Regions from separate parts of the Arthrobacter sp. NPDC093125 genome, predicted to be linked through region 3. Evidence: riboswitches for the same ligand, from Rfam matches in the RefSeq annotation. Region 3 holds a riboswitch; each other region holds the start of a gene.
The links. A riboswitch is a leader RNA that binds a small molecule or an ion and turns the genes downstream of it on or off. The one in region 3 is predicted to bind thiamine pyrophosphate.
Positions count from the first base shown of each region.

Region 1: another riboswitch for thiamine pyrophosphate. It lies ahead of thiO (glycine oxidase ThiO); the one in region 3 lies ahead of thiC (phosphomethylpyrimidine synthase ThiC).
Region 2: another riboswitch for thiamine pyrophosphate. It lies ahead of ACIP9X_RS15120 (ECF transporter S component); the one in region 3 lies ahead of thiC (phosphomethylpyrimidine synthase ThiC).
Region 4: another riboswitch for thiamine pyrophosphate. It lies ahead of thiD (bifunctional hydroxymethylpyrimidine kinase/phosphomethylpyrimidine kinase); the one in region 3 lies ahead of thiC (phosphomethylpyrimidine synthase ThiC).

Region 1 covers NZ_JBIVOQ010000002.1:371,050-374,173, forward strand. Annotated here, with positions in the region: gene ACIP9X_RS06180 (thiazole synthase) at 1-177, opposite strand, end outside; gene thiS (sulfur carrier protein ThiS) at 183-419, opposite strand; gene thiO (glycine oxidase ThiO) at 416-1,753, opposite strand; TPP riboswitch at 1,745-1,866, opposite strand; gene thiE (thiamine phosphate synthase) at 1,894-2,622, shown strand; gene ACIP9X_RS06200 (hypothetical protein) at 2,657-3,124, opposite strand, start outside.
Region 2 covers NZ_JBIVOQ010000008.1:33,565-36,688, forward strand. Annotated here, with positions in the region: gene ACIP9X_RS15105 (peptidoglycan DD-metalloendopeptidase family protein) at 1-820, shown strand, start outside; gene ACIP9X_RS15110 (DUF4235 domain-containing protein) at 935-1,198, opposite strand; gene ACIP9X_RS15115 (heme-degrading domain-containing protein) at 1,235-1,780, opposite strand; TPP riboswitch at 1,880-2,021, shown strand; gene ACIP9X_RS15120 (ECF transporter S component) at 2,092-2,712, shown strand; gene ACIP9X_RS15125 (ABC transporter ATP-binding protein) at 2,712-3,124, shown strand, end outside.
Region 3 covers NZ_JBIVOQ010000002.1:19,031-22,154, forward strand. Annotated here, with positions in the region: gene ACIP9X_RS04590 (VOC family protein) at 1-405, opposite strand, end outside; gene ACIP9X_RS04595 (amidohydrolase family protein) at 485-1,567, opposite strand; TPP riboswitch at 1,607-1,714, shown strand; gene thiC (phosphomethylpyrimidine synthase ThiC) at 1,709-3,124, shown strand, end outside.
Region 4 covers NZ_JBIVOQ010000005.1:65,199-68,322, forward strand. Annotated here, with positions in the region: gene ACIP9X_RS11920 (Rne/Rng family ribonuclease) at 1-866, shown strand, start outside; TPP riboswitch at 1,042-1,139, shown strand; gene thiD (bifunctional hydroxymethylpyrimidine kinase/phosphomethylpyrimidine kinase) at 1,186-2,724, shown strand; gene rplU (50S ribosomal protein L21) at 3,059-3,124, shown strand, end outside.

The DNA of each region.
Region 1 (3,124 bases), 350 kb from region 3:
GGAGGCCAGGAGCGCGGCGCCGAGTCCGTCCAGGCTGGGCGCTCCGCCCGTGCCCATGATGAGCCGGGAGCCCAACTCCACGCCGTCGATGACCAGGCGGTCTGTGTCTGCTCCAGGCACGGCTGGAAGCACAGTTGTTTTGGTCACAGTTGTTTTGGTCACAGTTGTTTCAGTCATCGTCCTCATCCTCCCTGAACTGCCGTAACGAGCTCGATGTAATCACCCTCGGTGAGCGCCGTGCTGTGCCACTGGCTGCGGGGCACCACCTCCGAATTGCGCGCCACGGCCACACCCAGCCGCTGGCCGTCGGCGGCCTGCCCGCTGGGGACAAGTTCCCGCCCTGTGATCTGGCTGACGAGCGTGGTCACGGAGGCTTCTGCCCCCACAGCGTGGGGTTTGCCGTTCAATGTGATGTTCATGCTGATTCCTTGTTCTGGTCAAATATGACTGGGTTTGAGGCGGCTGGCTGCTCAACCGGGAACCGTCCGGGACGGAAGGCGCCCCAGCGGCTGTCCTCCACACCGTCCATCAGCTCACGGCAGATGACGGCCGCGGCAGGCGTCAGGAGGACCCCGTGCCGGAAAAAGCCGGTAGCAATGATGAGTCCCGGCACAGGTGCTGCGGACATGCTGCCTGCTGCTCCGGATTCGCAGCCTTTTGCCGTTTGGACCCGGCCCAGCAGCGGCGCGTTGTCCGGCGTGCCCGGCCGCGCCCTGGCGGTCGCCTCGAGCAGTTCCAGCTCGGCGACCGCCGGCACGAGGGTCTGCGCGTCCCTGAGCAGCTGGTAGACCCCGCCCGCGCTGGGAACGGCCTGCCCGTCTTCGCGCTGGGTGGCGCCAATGACCACTGTGCCGTCCTGCCGCGGAACGATGTAGACCGGAACTCCGCGGACAATGCCGCGCACAGTAGCCGTAAGCAGCGGACGGAGCCGGTCCGGGACCCGGAGCCTGAGAATGTCGCCGTAGACCGGGCGAAGGGGAAGGTGCAGGTCCTCCGGCAGTCCGTCCAGGGTGGCAGCCGCGAGGCCGTTTGCCACCACGGTTTCCGCGGCCAGCACCGTGGCGCCGCCGGCCAGCCGGACACCGCTGACCCGCCCGTCGTCCCACAACAGTGCGGCGGCGTTGTCCCGCACCGCATAGCCACTGTCCGCACCGGCCACGGCAGTCCGCTCACGGGGATCGTGGCGGGACAGCGCAGCCGCTATGCTCTTCACGAGTTTGCGCGGATCGACCTGGTGGTCGGCCGGGATCTCCAGGGCACAGGAAATTCCTGGGCTCAGCAGCGGCTCACGCAGTCGGGCAGCGCGGATGGTCAGCGGTTCGACGACGAGGCCGTGCGCCTGCTGAACCTCGCGAAGGTCCATCAGGGTACGGCGGTCAGCCTGGTCGGCGCCGACCGCGATGGTTGGGGAGGCAAGGTAGCCGGTGTCCTGCTGCGCAGCATTGAGCGACTCTGCGAAGCCGGGCCACAGAGCGGAGGACTCGAGCATGAGCTCCAGGAGCTCCTCCTCCTGGTAATGCAGTTCGCTCACCGGGGCGAGCATGCCCGCGGCGGCCCAGCTGGCACCGGTCCCGGGCGCCTTGTCGATGAGGACCACCGAGCGTCCTGAGCGCTTGGCCTCCCAGGCGATCCCGTGGCCGATTACACCGCCGCCAATGACGGCGACGTCAGCGTGCAGAGGATCAATGACAGAAAAGCTGTCAGTGGCGGATGTCCTGTCGGTGGCGGATGTGCCGCCAATTCCAGGTTTCATGGAATTCCTTCCCTACGCCGGTACTAACCGGATCAGGTCAAGCGGTCGGCTCTGACGCCCTCTCAGCCCTGCGCCGTTTATGACAGCTGCAGCGGGCTCCCGCGGTACGGACCCAGTTTAGAGGAACTAGGCTGGTTGCCATGACCGCGCACGAACTCCCCGAATCCGCCCGCCTGTACCTCTGCACGGATGCCCGCAAGGAGCGCGGCGACTTCGCCGACTTCATTGACGCCGCCTTTTCCGGCGGCGTGGACATCATCCAACTCAGGGACAAGACCATCGAGGCGGCCGAAGAGCTGGAGCTCCTCGAAGTTCTCCGCGAGGCCGCCGGACGGCATGGCCGGCTCTGGGCCGTCAACGACCGGGCTGACATCGCCGCCCTGGCCGGAGCTCCCGTGTTTCACATCGGACAGAAGGACCTGCCGCTGCGCTCGGCCCGGCAGGTCCTGCCCGGTTCTCCGGCCATCGGCCTCTCCACGCACTCCCCCGACCAGGTCGATGCCGCCATCGCCGCCGCACAGGCACCGGAAGGCCTGAACTACTTCTGCGCCGGCCCGGTGTGGGCCACCCCGACCAAACCCGGGAGGGCCGCCGTCGGACTTGATCTGGTCCGCTACGCCGCCAAGGCTGTCCGCAATGCCGACGGGGAAAGCGGCCGGCGTCTTCCATGGTTCGCCATCGGCGGGATCGATCTCAGCAACGTGGAACAGGTGGCGGCGGCGGGCGCGGAGCGCATCGTAGTAGTCCGGGCCATCACCGAGGCTCCGGACCCGGCGGCTGCCGCGGCGGAACTCCTTGCCGTCCTGGACGCTGGAACCGCCGGTGCCATGGGAGCGGCAGGCAGGGCCTCGGGCGCCGCTAAGGCTTAGCCCGTTACACGCAGTGGGCTGACACCGGTGCTGCTCAGCCACCGTCCGGACGCCAGTACCGCAGCCCGCCGCTGGTGGCGCCGTCGCGGGCGACGTCGACCACGGCGTACGGAAACGCCCGACGGTCCGACTGGTCAGGTCCACGACCGCGGACGTCCGAAGACCACGTGCCGGTGTTGACGTACCGCGTTGGGCACGACCCGAGCGCCGACTCGAGGGCCCGGTGGGTGTGGCCCGTGACGTACCAGTCCACCCCTGAACCGTGCGCCTCGAGGGTGCGTGCGAACCGGGCCGCTGAGGCAGGAGCCACCTCGCCTGCGACGCTGCGGCCCGCGGCCGTAAGCACCATGCGGGTCGCGGTGACCGGGACCGCCGTCACTGTCCGGAATCGGGACAGGCGCGCCAGCTCCCGAAGGGTCACCTCGTCGAACGCGAGCCGCAGTGACTCCGCCTGCAACAACTCGTCGTACTCGAGCTTCCGGATGCGGCGTTCCGCCCGCTC
Region 2 (3,124 bases), on a different contig from region 3:
CGATCACGGCAACGGCCTGATCACCACCTACAACCACCTTGAGGGTATCGCGGTCAGGAAGGGCGAGTCGGTACAGGCCGGGGACGTCATTGCCGAGGTCGGAACCACCGGCGCTTCAACGGGATGCCACCTTCATTTCGAAACCGTCCTCAACGGCAGCCACACCGATCCTGAGGAGTGGACGCTGGTGCCGCTTGATCCGGCGGAACCAGCTGCTGACGTGACGATGACGGACTACCGGAAGCCCGGCACGCCGAAGGACACACCTGCCTGGGCGGTCCCGGCCGCCGAGGCCCACAACCATGCGGTGGACCACGATGAGCACGAGTCGCCACAGCGTAAAGCGGCCAAGGCTCCTTCTCGTTCCAAAGCCCGTGTCTCCGCTGCCGCTTCTGCACCTGCAAAAACGACTGTGGCGCCAAAAAAGACTGTGGCGCCTGCCAAGCCCGCTTCGCCCGTGAAGACACCGGTGCGGGTTCCGCGGCCTACGCCCACGCCGGTGCCGTCACCTGCGAAGACTGCCGCGCCGGCCCCGCGTCCGACGCCGGTGCCCTCGCCTGCAAAGACGGCTGCGCCTGCCCCGCGTCCCACGCCGTCACCTGCCCCCTCGCCTGCAAAGACGGCTGCGCCTGCCCCGTCGCCTACAAAGACGGCGGCTCCAGCACCTACGGCGTCACCCAAACCGACCTCTTCGCCCAGTGCTGCGCCGACTTCCGTTCCCGCCCGGCACGTGCAGCAGAAGCCCGCAACGGAACCGGACACGGCAGCTACAGCCGCGCCGACTGCTCCGGAGGCTCCGGCGGCCGGTACCAACGGCTAGAGCGGCGGTTGCTCGAGCGACGGTGGGCAGGCCACCGGTGCCTGGACCGACTGCTGGCCAGGCAACGTGTATTAGCGCGCGTTGCCTGGATCAGAGGGCTTGGAACAACGGTGCCTAGACGATGTCCTGGGTCTTGGCGAAGCGGGTGATGGCGCGCTGCGTCCCGCGGTTGGTCAGAACCTGGATGACGGCGCTTACCGAGGCTGAAACCAAGGCGAAGGTCAGGGCTGAGCGCAGTGTCGTTGGAACGTCGTCCTTGTCGCCCTTGGGGGGCTTGCGGCCCGTGGTTTTTTCCCAGATGGCGTCCACGGCCTTGGTGCCGGCGAACCCGGCGAGCAGGCTAATGCCGGTGCCAAGCAGCTTGATGAAAAAACTCATTCCGAAACCCCTTGCAACGTGACTACTAGTTCGTCCTTAGCCTAGCCGCATGGACCCGAGGATTTCCCGCAGGGCCCGCACCACCAGGTCGTGGTCCGCTTTCTGCGGCAGCCCCGAGACCGTCACGGTGGCCACGGCCCCCACGCCCTGCACGTAGACAGGGAACGAGCCGCCATGGGCGGCGTACGTGGACTGGTCGAACCACGCGTTGTCCTCAATGCGGCCGCCGCCCAGCCGGCCCCGAAGGCCAACCAGCAGGGAGGGTTCCTCATAGCGGGCTGCGGCACGCCGCTTGGCCTTGACCCAGTGCCCGTTGTCCGGGGTGGCGCCATCCAGCGCAACGTGAAAGAGCACCTGCTCGCCCCTGGAGATGTCGATGGCGATAGGCAGGCGGCCGTCCTTGCCAAGCTCAACCAGCAGGAGGCCCAGGTTGAGGGCGTCGTCCCTGCTGAAACGCGGGAATTGGAGTTCCGAGATCTCTGACTCAATGTCCGCAATCAGGGACTCGAGTGCTCCCGCCGGCTGTTCGGCGGGGGAGTCAGGGTCAAAAAGGGCTGGGGTTCCGGAGTCCTCTGGGGTCATTGCCCCAATGTACTCCGCCCTACTTCCCGGATTGTGACTCCGGCGCCGGGCTGAAGGCGGATCGCCGGTGTAAACTGGACCAGCCCACCAAGGGCATATTCATTACGACAGGGGAGCGCCGCCGTCGGGCATCACTGGCATTGCCAGGACGTCGCGGGTGGGCGCTGAGAGTGCGGACAACCGCAGACCCTCGAACCTGATCCGGCTAGTACCGGCGCAAGGGAGTCGAGTTCTCAAAGTGTCCGGCAGCAGGCACCCCAAAGCCAGCAGCCGGGGAGCGCTTTCCCCTCCTGATCCTCAGGAGGACCATCATGACAACAGCAACAGTTAAAAAGTCCGGCTACAACTGGCGCGTCGCCGACATCGTGGTGGCGGCGCTGATCGCCGTCGCCGGAGGTGTGATCTTTTGGGCCTGGTCCCAGGGCGCCAACCTTATCTCCGCACCGCTAAACGCGGTCTACCCGCCGCTGACCGGCCTCTACGCCGGCGGCTGGATGATCCCGGCGGTGCTGGGCATGCTCATCATCCGCAAGCCCGGTGCCGCGCTGTTCTGCGAAACGGTGGCAGCCACGGGCGAGCTGATCATGGGCTCGCAGTACGGCACCACGGTGCTGATCTCCGGCCTGCTGCAGGGCCTGGGTGCGGAGTTGGTGTTCGCCGCGTTCCGGTACAAGAAGTTCAACCTGCCCGTCTCGCTGCTGGCGGGTGCCGGCGCCGGGCTGTTCTGCGGCCTGAACGACTCGTTCGCTCCGTGGGGCTGGAACATCGCCTACGCCGCCGGGGACAAGCTGGCCTACATCATCTTCACCGCCGTTTCCGGTGCCATCATCGCCGGTGCGCTGTCCTGGATCGCCACCCGCGGCCTGGCCAGGACCGGCGTGCTGAGCTCCTTCGCGTCCCGGAAGGCAGCCACGGAGCCCGTCTTCAACTGATGCCCGCACACCACGACGCCGGCGTCCGCCCGGCCGCGGTCACCGCCCGCGGCTGGGGCTGGCGCCACGCCGGACGCACCAGGCCTGCAGTCAATGCCCTCGATCTGGACATCCGGCCGGGGGAACGGGTGCTGCTGCTGGGACCCTCCGGGGCCGGCAAATCCACCCTGCTCCATGCGCTTGCCGGGGTGCTTGGCGACAGCACACCGGACGACGGCGGCACGGCGGAGAGCGACGACGCGGACGAAAGCGGCAGCCTCCTGGTCGACGGCGAACCGCCCCGGGCCCAGCGCGGCCGTGCCGGCCTCATGCAGCAGGACCCGGAGACGCAGGTGGTCCTTTCCCGCCTCGGCGATGACGTCGCCTTCGGCGCCGAAAACCTCTCGGTGCCCCGCGACGACATCTGGTCCCG
Region 3 (3,124 bases):
GGGGCGGTCCCAGTAAAGCTCGATGCCGTTGCCTTCAGGGTCGCTGAAGTAGAAAGCTTCGCTGACCAGGTGGTCGGCGCTACCGGCGAAGAGCTGCGGATCGTACTGCGCCGCGGTGGCGATGGTGGCTGCGAGTGCGGCCTGGTTGTCAAAGAGAAGCGCAGTGTGGAAGAGGCCGGCTTCACCCCGTCCCGGGACGCTCAGCCCCGGCGCGGGTGCGAGATGCACCAGGGGCGTGTTGAGCCGGCCGAGGTAGACGCCGCCGTCCTGCTCGGCCACAACGTCAAGCCCGAGTGCCCGCTGGTAGTAGTCGGCCATGAGTTTCATGTCCCCGACCTTGAGCATGACGGTGCCCATGGTGAGGTCGGCTGGAAGAAGGTCCTGGCTGCTGGCTGCTGGTGTCATGTGAATACTCCCGGACTCACTGGCCACCGGATTTCGATGGTCCCTACACCTCTAAATTACTTGAAGCTTCAATTTATTCCTAATGGACGACTCTTCCGCGCAGAACCACCGCCCGCAACTCCCTGATGGTTCCGGGAACGTCCCGCGGATCATGCCGGCACACGACAACATCCGCGCTGGCACCCTCGGCGACACCGCCGGTCCGCAGCCACCGGCGCGCCGCCCAGCAGGCGGCATCCAGGGCAGCGGCGGAGGGAAGGCCGGCACCGTGCAGTGCCAGGATTTCGTCCGCGATCCTGCCGTGCCGGATCACACTGCCCGCGTCCGTTCCGGCGAAGATCTGCACGCCGGCCTCGTACGCCTCCCGCACCCGTTCGTTGCGGCGTTCCCACAGCGCCCGCATGTGGGCGGCGTAGCGCGGAAACTTTGACTCCGCCTGCGCGGCGATGTCCGGGAAGGTGGCGATGTTGATCAGCGTCGGCACGATCGGCACACCCTGCTCCACGAACCGGGGAATGTGACGCGGCAGCAGTCCCGTGGCGTGTTCGATGCAGTCAATGCCGGCGTCCAGCATGTCGTCCAGGGTGTCCTCGCCGAAGCAGTGCGCCGTGACTCTCGCCCCTTCATCATGAGCGGCGCGGACAGCGTCCCGGACAGTCCCTGCGGGAAAGGACGGTGCAAGGTCGCCGATGCCGCGGTCAATCCAGTCCCCCACGAGTTTGACCCAGCCGTCGCCGGAACGTGCCTGCTTCCGCACCGCCTCAACAAGGCCTTCCGGCTCAACCTCCACAGCGAAGTTCCTCAGGTACCGGCGGGCGCGCGCAATGTGCCGCCCGGCCCGGATGATCCGCGGCGCTTCCGGGGTTTGCTGCAGCCACCGGGTGTCGCTCACCACGCCGGCGTCGCGCACCAGCAACGTGCCGGCGTCCCGGTCGGCCATCACCTGCGCGTAGGCAATCTCGTCATCCACCGCCCCTGCAGGCCCAAGCCCGATGTGGCAATGCGCGTCCACGAAACCAGGCAGCACCCACCCGTCCAGGACCACGTCCGGGCTGCGGTGCGGCCGGTGGAAGGTCAGATTGCCGTCCACGGCCCAGAGCCCGGTCCGTTCCTGGTCCGGGCCGGTGAGCACGGTCCCGGTGAATTCGATGATGTGCGACACGGCTCCAGCCTAATCCTGCGGCCCATGTGGTAGCTTCGTTTACGACCACACGGGTGCCCCTGCAGGGGCTGAGATCGGGCTGACGCAGCCTGCGACCGTTGAACCTGTCCGGGTAATGCCGGCGAAGGAAGTGAGCCTTAAATGAGCACCCAGAAAACACAGCTGATCCCTGCCCAAAACAAGCCTGCCAAAAATAGCCCTGCCCAAGATGAAGCGAAGGATGAAGCCGTCCCCGTTACACAGTCGCTGAAGTCACACTCCCTGGCCTACATCGAGGGGGACGGCCTGCGCGTTCCGGTAACGGAAATCGCCCTGGAGCCGTCGCCCAGCGGGGAGCGGAACGAGCCCTTCCGGGTCTACCGGACGGCAGGCCCGGGCAGCGATCCCGTGGTGGGCCTCGCCCCGTTCCGCTCGGAATGGATTGAAGCCCGCGGCGACACCGAGCCCTACAGCGGCCGGGAACGGAACCTGCTCGACGACGGCCGGTCGGCCGTGCGCCGCGGCGCCGCCTCCGCGGAGTGGAAGGGAGCACAGCCGGTGCCCCGCCGCGCCGTCGGCGGTAAGACGGTGACGCAGATGCACTACGCCCGGCAGGGCATTATCACCCCGGAGATGCGCTTCGTGGCGCTGCGCGAGAACTGCGACGTCGAACTGGTGCGCAGCGAGCTGGCGGCCGGCCGGGCTATCATCCCCAACAACATCAACCACCCCGAGTCCGAGCCGATGATTATCGGCAAGGCCTTCCTGGTGAAGATCAACGCCAACATCGGCAACTCGGCGGTGACGAGCTCCATCGCTGAAGAGGTGGACAAGCTGCAGTGGGCCACCCAATGGGGCGCGGACACGGTCATGGACCTCTCCACGGGCGACGACATCCACACCACCCGCGAGTGGCTGATCCGGAATTCCCCTGTCCCGATCGGCACGGTTCCGATCTACCAGGCACTGGAAAAGGTCAACGGCGAAGCCAACGCCCTGACCTGGGACATCTTCCGGGACACTGTGATCGAACAGTGCGAACAGGGTGTGGACTACATGACCATCCACGCCGGCGTCCTGCTGCGCTATGTGCCCCTGACCGCCAACCGCGTCACCGGCATTGTTTCCCGCGGCGGGTCCATCATGGCGGGATGGTGCCTGGCACACCACCGGGAGAACTTCCTCTACACGCACTTCGACGAACTGTGCGAGATCTTCGCGAAGTACGACGTCGCCTTTTCGCTGGGCGACGGCCTGCGGCCCGGTGCCACCGCAGACGCCAACGACGCCGCCCAGTTCGCGGAGCTCGACACCCTGGCTGAGCTGACCCAGCGGGCGTGGGAATACGACGTCCAGGTCATGGTCGAGGGCCCCGGCCACATTCCCTTCCACTTGGTGCGGGAGAACGTGGAGCGCCAGCAGGAACTGTGCAAGGGCGCCCCCTTCTACACCCTCGGCCCGCTCGTCACGGACGTGGCCCCCGGATACGATCACATCACCTCGGCCATCGGCGCCACGGAGATCGCCCGCTACGGCACGGCGATGCTCTGCTACGTGACACCGAAGGAACACCTCGGC
Region 4 (3,124 bases), on a different contig from region 3:
CTGAACACCACGTTCCGCGCAGCGAGCACCAGCCTGCTGTGCGCACCGAGCGCAAGAGCCGGCGCCGCGGCAAGGGCGGACAGGGACCGGCTGAGACGGGTCCCGCCGCACCGGCCGCCGTGCACCACGAGCCCAGCGAAGCGGAGCGGCACGCCAAGGCCGAGGCAACGCGGGCGGCACTTGCCAACATCGCGGCGGCTGCGCACGCCGCGCACCTCCATGAGGACGCGGCCCACCAGGCAGCTTCCGGTGAGCAGCGCCCGGTTCCTGCCGCGTCGGCGCCCGCTCCGGAGAGCCCGGCGGTACACCGCAGCCCCGAGACGGAAAGTGTTTCGGGCCGGCCCGGCGCCGTGCTCACCTTCGGCGGGGAGAAGGTAGTGCTTCCCTTCGTGGAGCACACCGAGCCTCCGGCCGTGAAGCCTGCGCTGACCCTTGACCGGCTCGAGGAAGCCTTTGCGCACCTCGGCGAGCCGGCACCGGAAGGCTCAAAGGCGGCCGAGCGTCCGACGACGGACGAGTCGCCCAAGGCGGCCGAGCCTTCAAAGACAGCTGAGCCTGGGAAGGCCGCCGACCTGCCAGCCCCGGCATCTGCTGCAACGCAGGCATCCATTGACAGCGACAGGGACCGGTTCGCTGACCATTCAGACGTGGCCGTCCGGACCCGCCGTCCGCGCCGCAACCGCAGTGCCAGCCGGGCGCAAGGTGCCGCTAACGAGACGTCCGTAGAGCACCACGAGGCTGTGCCCGTGGCCGCTGCCGGCCACTCGCACGAGGCCAAAGCCCCGGCGCCGGACAAGCCCGCGGCTCCCCAGGTTGCGGATGAACCCATCATTCTGGGCGTAGGCGTACCCGCTTCCGAGCTGTAGAGGGGCATTCAGACGGGACTCAGTTCCCGGCTGCCGCTCCTCCGGCGGCTTTCCAGAAAGAGCGGGCCGGTGCTGCAACAGCAGCGCCGGCCCGCTGGTTTAACCGCCCGCTGCTAAGGACTGACGGTCGCAAACCGACACGCAGCGCCGCGGACGGAGGGACCGGCTAGGCTGGGGGACTGACACGGGGTGCCGAGCACGGAGCCGGCTGAGATCCAAACCCGTTGAACCTGACCGGTTAGTACCGGCGAAGGGATGTCTTTCTTTGTCTGCAACATCTGCCCTGCCCCTGACAGCTGCCCCGCTTTCGATCGCCACGATGTCTTTTGGTGCAGACATCAGCGGAGAAGCGGCTCCCGTCCACGTTCCGTCCGCCACCCGGCGAGTTCCCCGGGTCCTGGCCATCGCCGGATCAGATCCTTCCGGCGGCGCCGGCATCCAGGCCGACCTGAAAAGTATTGCAGCCCACGGAGGCTACGGGATGGCCGCCATCACCGCGCTGACAGCACAAAACACCCGGGGAGTCAGCGGCGTCCACGTGCCGCCGGCTGACTTCATCGCCGCGCAGCTCGCGGCGGTCAGCGACGACATCGCCGTGGACGCGGTGAAGATCGGCATGCTGGGTGACGCGGAGGTGATCACCGCGGTCCGGAGCTGGCTCGAGAAGGTGCGTCCCGGCGTCGTTGTTCTGGATCCCGTCATGGTTGCCACGAGCGGAGACCGCCTCCTGCAGGAATCCGCCGAGGGGGCACTGCGGGCGCTGCTGCCCCTCGCGGACCTCATCACCCCTAACCTTGCCGAACTGAGCATGCTGCTGGGTGAACAGGAAGCGGCCACCTGGTCCGAGGCCCTGGAACAGGGAAAACGGCTTTCGGCCGAAACCGGGGCGACTGTCCTCGTTAAAGGCGGCCACCTCGAGGACGCTGAGTGCCCGGATGCCCTGGTGAACCCAGGCGGGGCATTGTCGGCGGATGTTGTGGTGGTTGAGGGGCAGCGCGTAGGCACCCGCAACAGCCACGGCACTGGGTGCTCGCTGTCCGCAGCGATGGCGACCGTGCAGGCCCGGCTGGGGGACTGGGAACAGGCCCTCCGAACCGTCAAGCCCTGGCTGGAAGGCGCCCTGCGCGCCTCTGAACAGCTCGAGGTTGGCCACGGCAACGGCCCGATCCACCACTTCCACCATCTGCCGCCGGCGGACCGCACGGCCGATGGCAGCTTCGCCGCGCTGCTCCAGGCAGAGTCCGCCGCAGACCTGACGGCGATTTACGGTCTGGATTTCATCCGCGGGCTGTCGGAGGGGACCCTTCCGGAAAACCAGTTTGCCTACTACCTCGCGCAGGATGCCATCTACCTCAACGGTTATTCGCGGGTCCTCGCCAGGGCCAGTGCCCTCGCCCCCACCGAAGCGGAGCAGCTGTTCTGGGCGCGTTCCTCCCAGCAGTGCCTCGAGGTCGAGTCCGAACTGCACCGAAATTGGCTCAGCACCCGTACAGTCCCTGGCGACCTTGGTCCGGTGACGAAGGCTTACGTGGACCACCTGGTCGCGGCGTCGGCATCCGGCAGCTACGGCGTGCTGGTCGCGGCGGCGCTCCCGTGCTTCTGGCTCTACGCCGAAGTCGGGCAGACCCTGCATACCGGATTCCTGGCTGCCGGCGCCCCGGAACGACACCCCTACGCGGAATGGTTGCGGACCTACGCCGACGAGGGCTTTGCGGCAGCGACCCGGCAGGCCATCGCGATCACGGACGCAGCGGGGCGAAAAGCGTCCGGGGCGGAACGCGGAGAGATGCTCACGGCCTTCCGGCACTCGTGCCGGTTTGAGGTTGAGTTCTTCGACGCGCCACGCCGCTACAGCTGAGCGGGAGCGGACAGTTAAGCCGGTAAGATAAACGCGCATGGTCACGGCAGGCTCGGTGCGAAAGCCCCTGTGGTGCTTATCACGGACAACCCGCCGGGACCAGCCTCATTTGCGGCCGAGGGCAAAATTAGCGTAATCTAGATCTTCGGTGCTTACGCCAACACTTGGGTTATGACCCCGGGAACGGACCATTCGGGACTGTTCTTGGGTTAGCTCACGGATTCCCCCGGGGAATCCACGGCGTTGAGGCACAGCGAGAGCCAGGCCCTACACAATTGGACCCGGGTTCCGCACGCAAATTTAGTAATAAACGTCGAGAGAAGTGAGTTCCCAAGTGGTGTACGCGATTGTCCGCGCAGGCGGCCGCCAAGAGAAGGTTTCCGTTGGAGACTTCGTTACC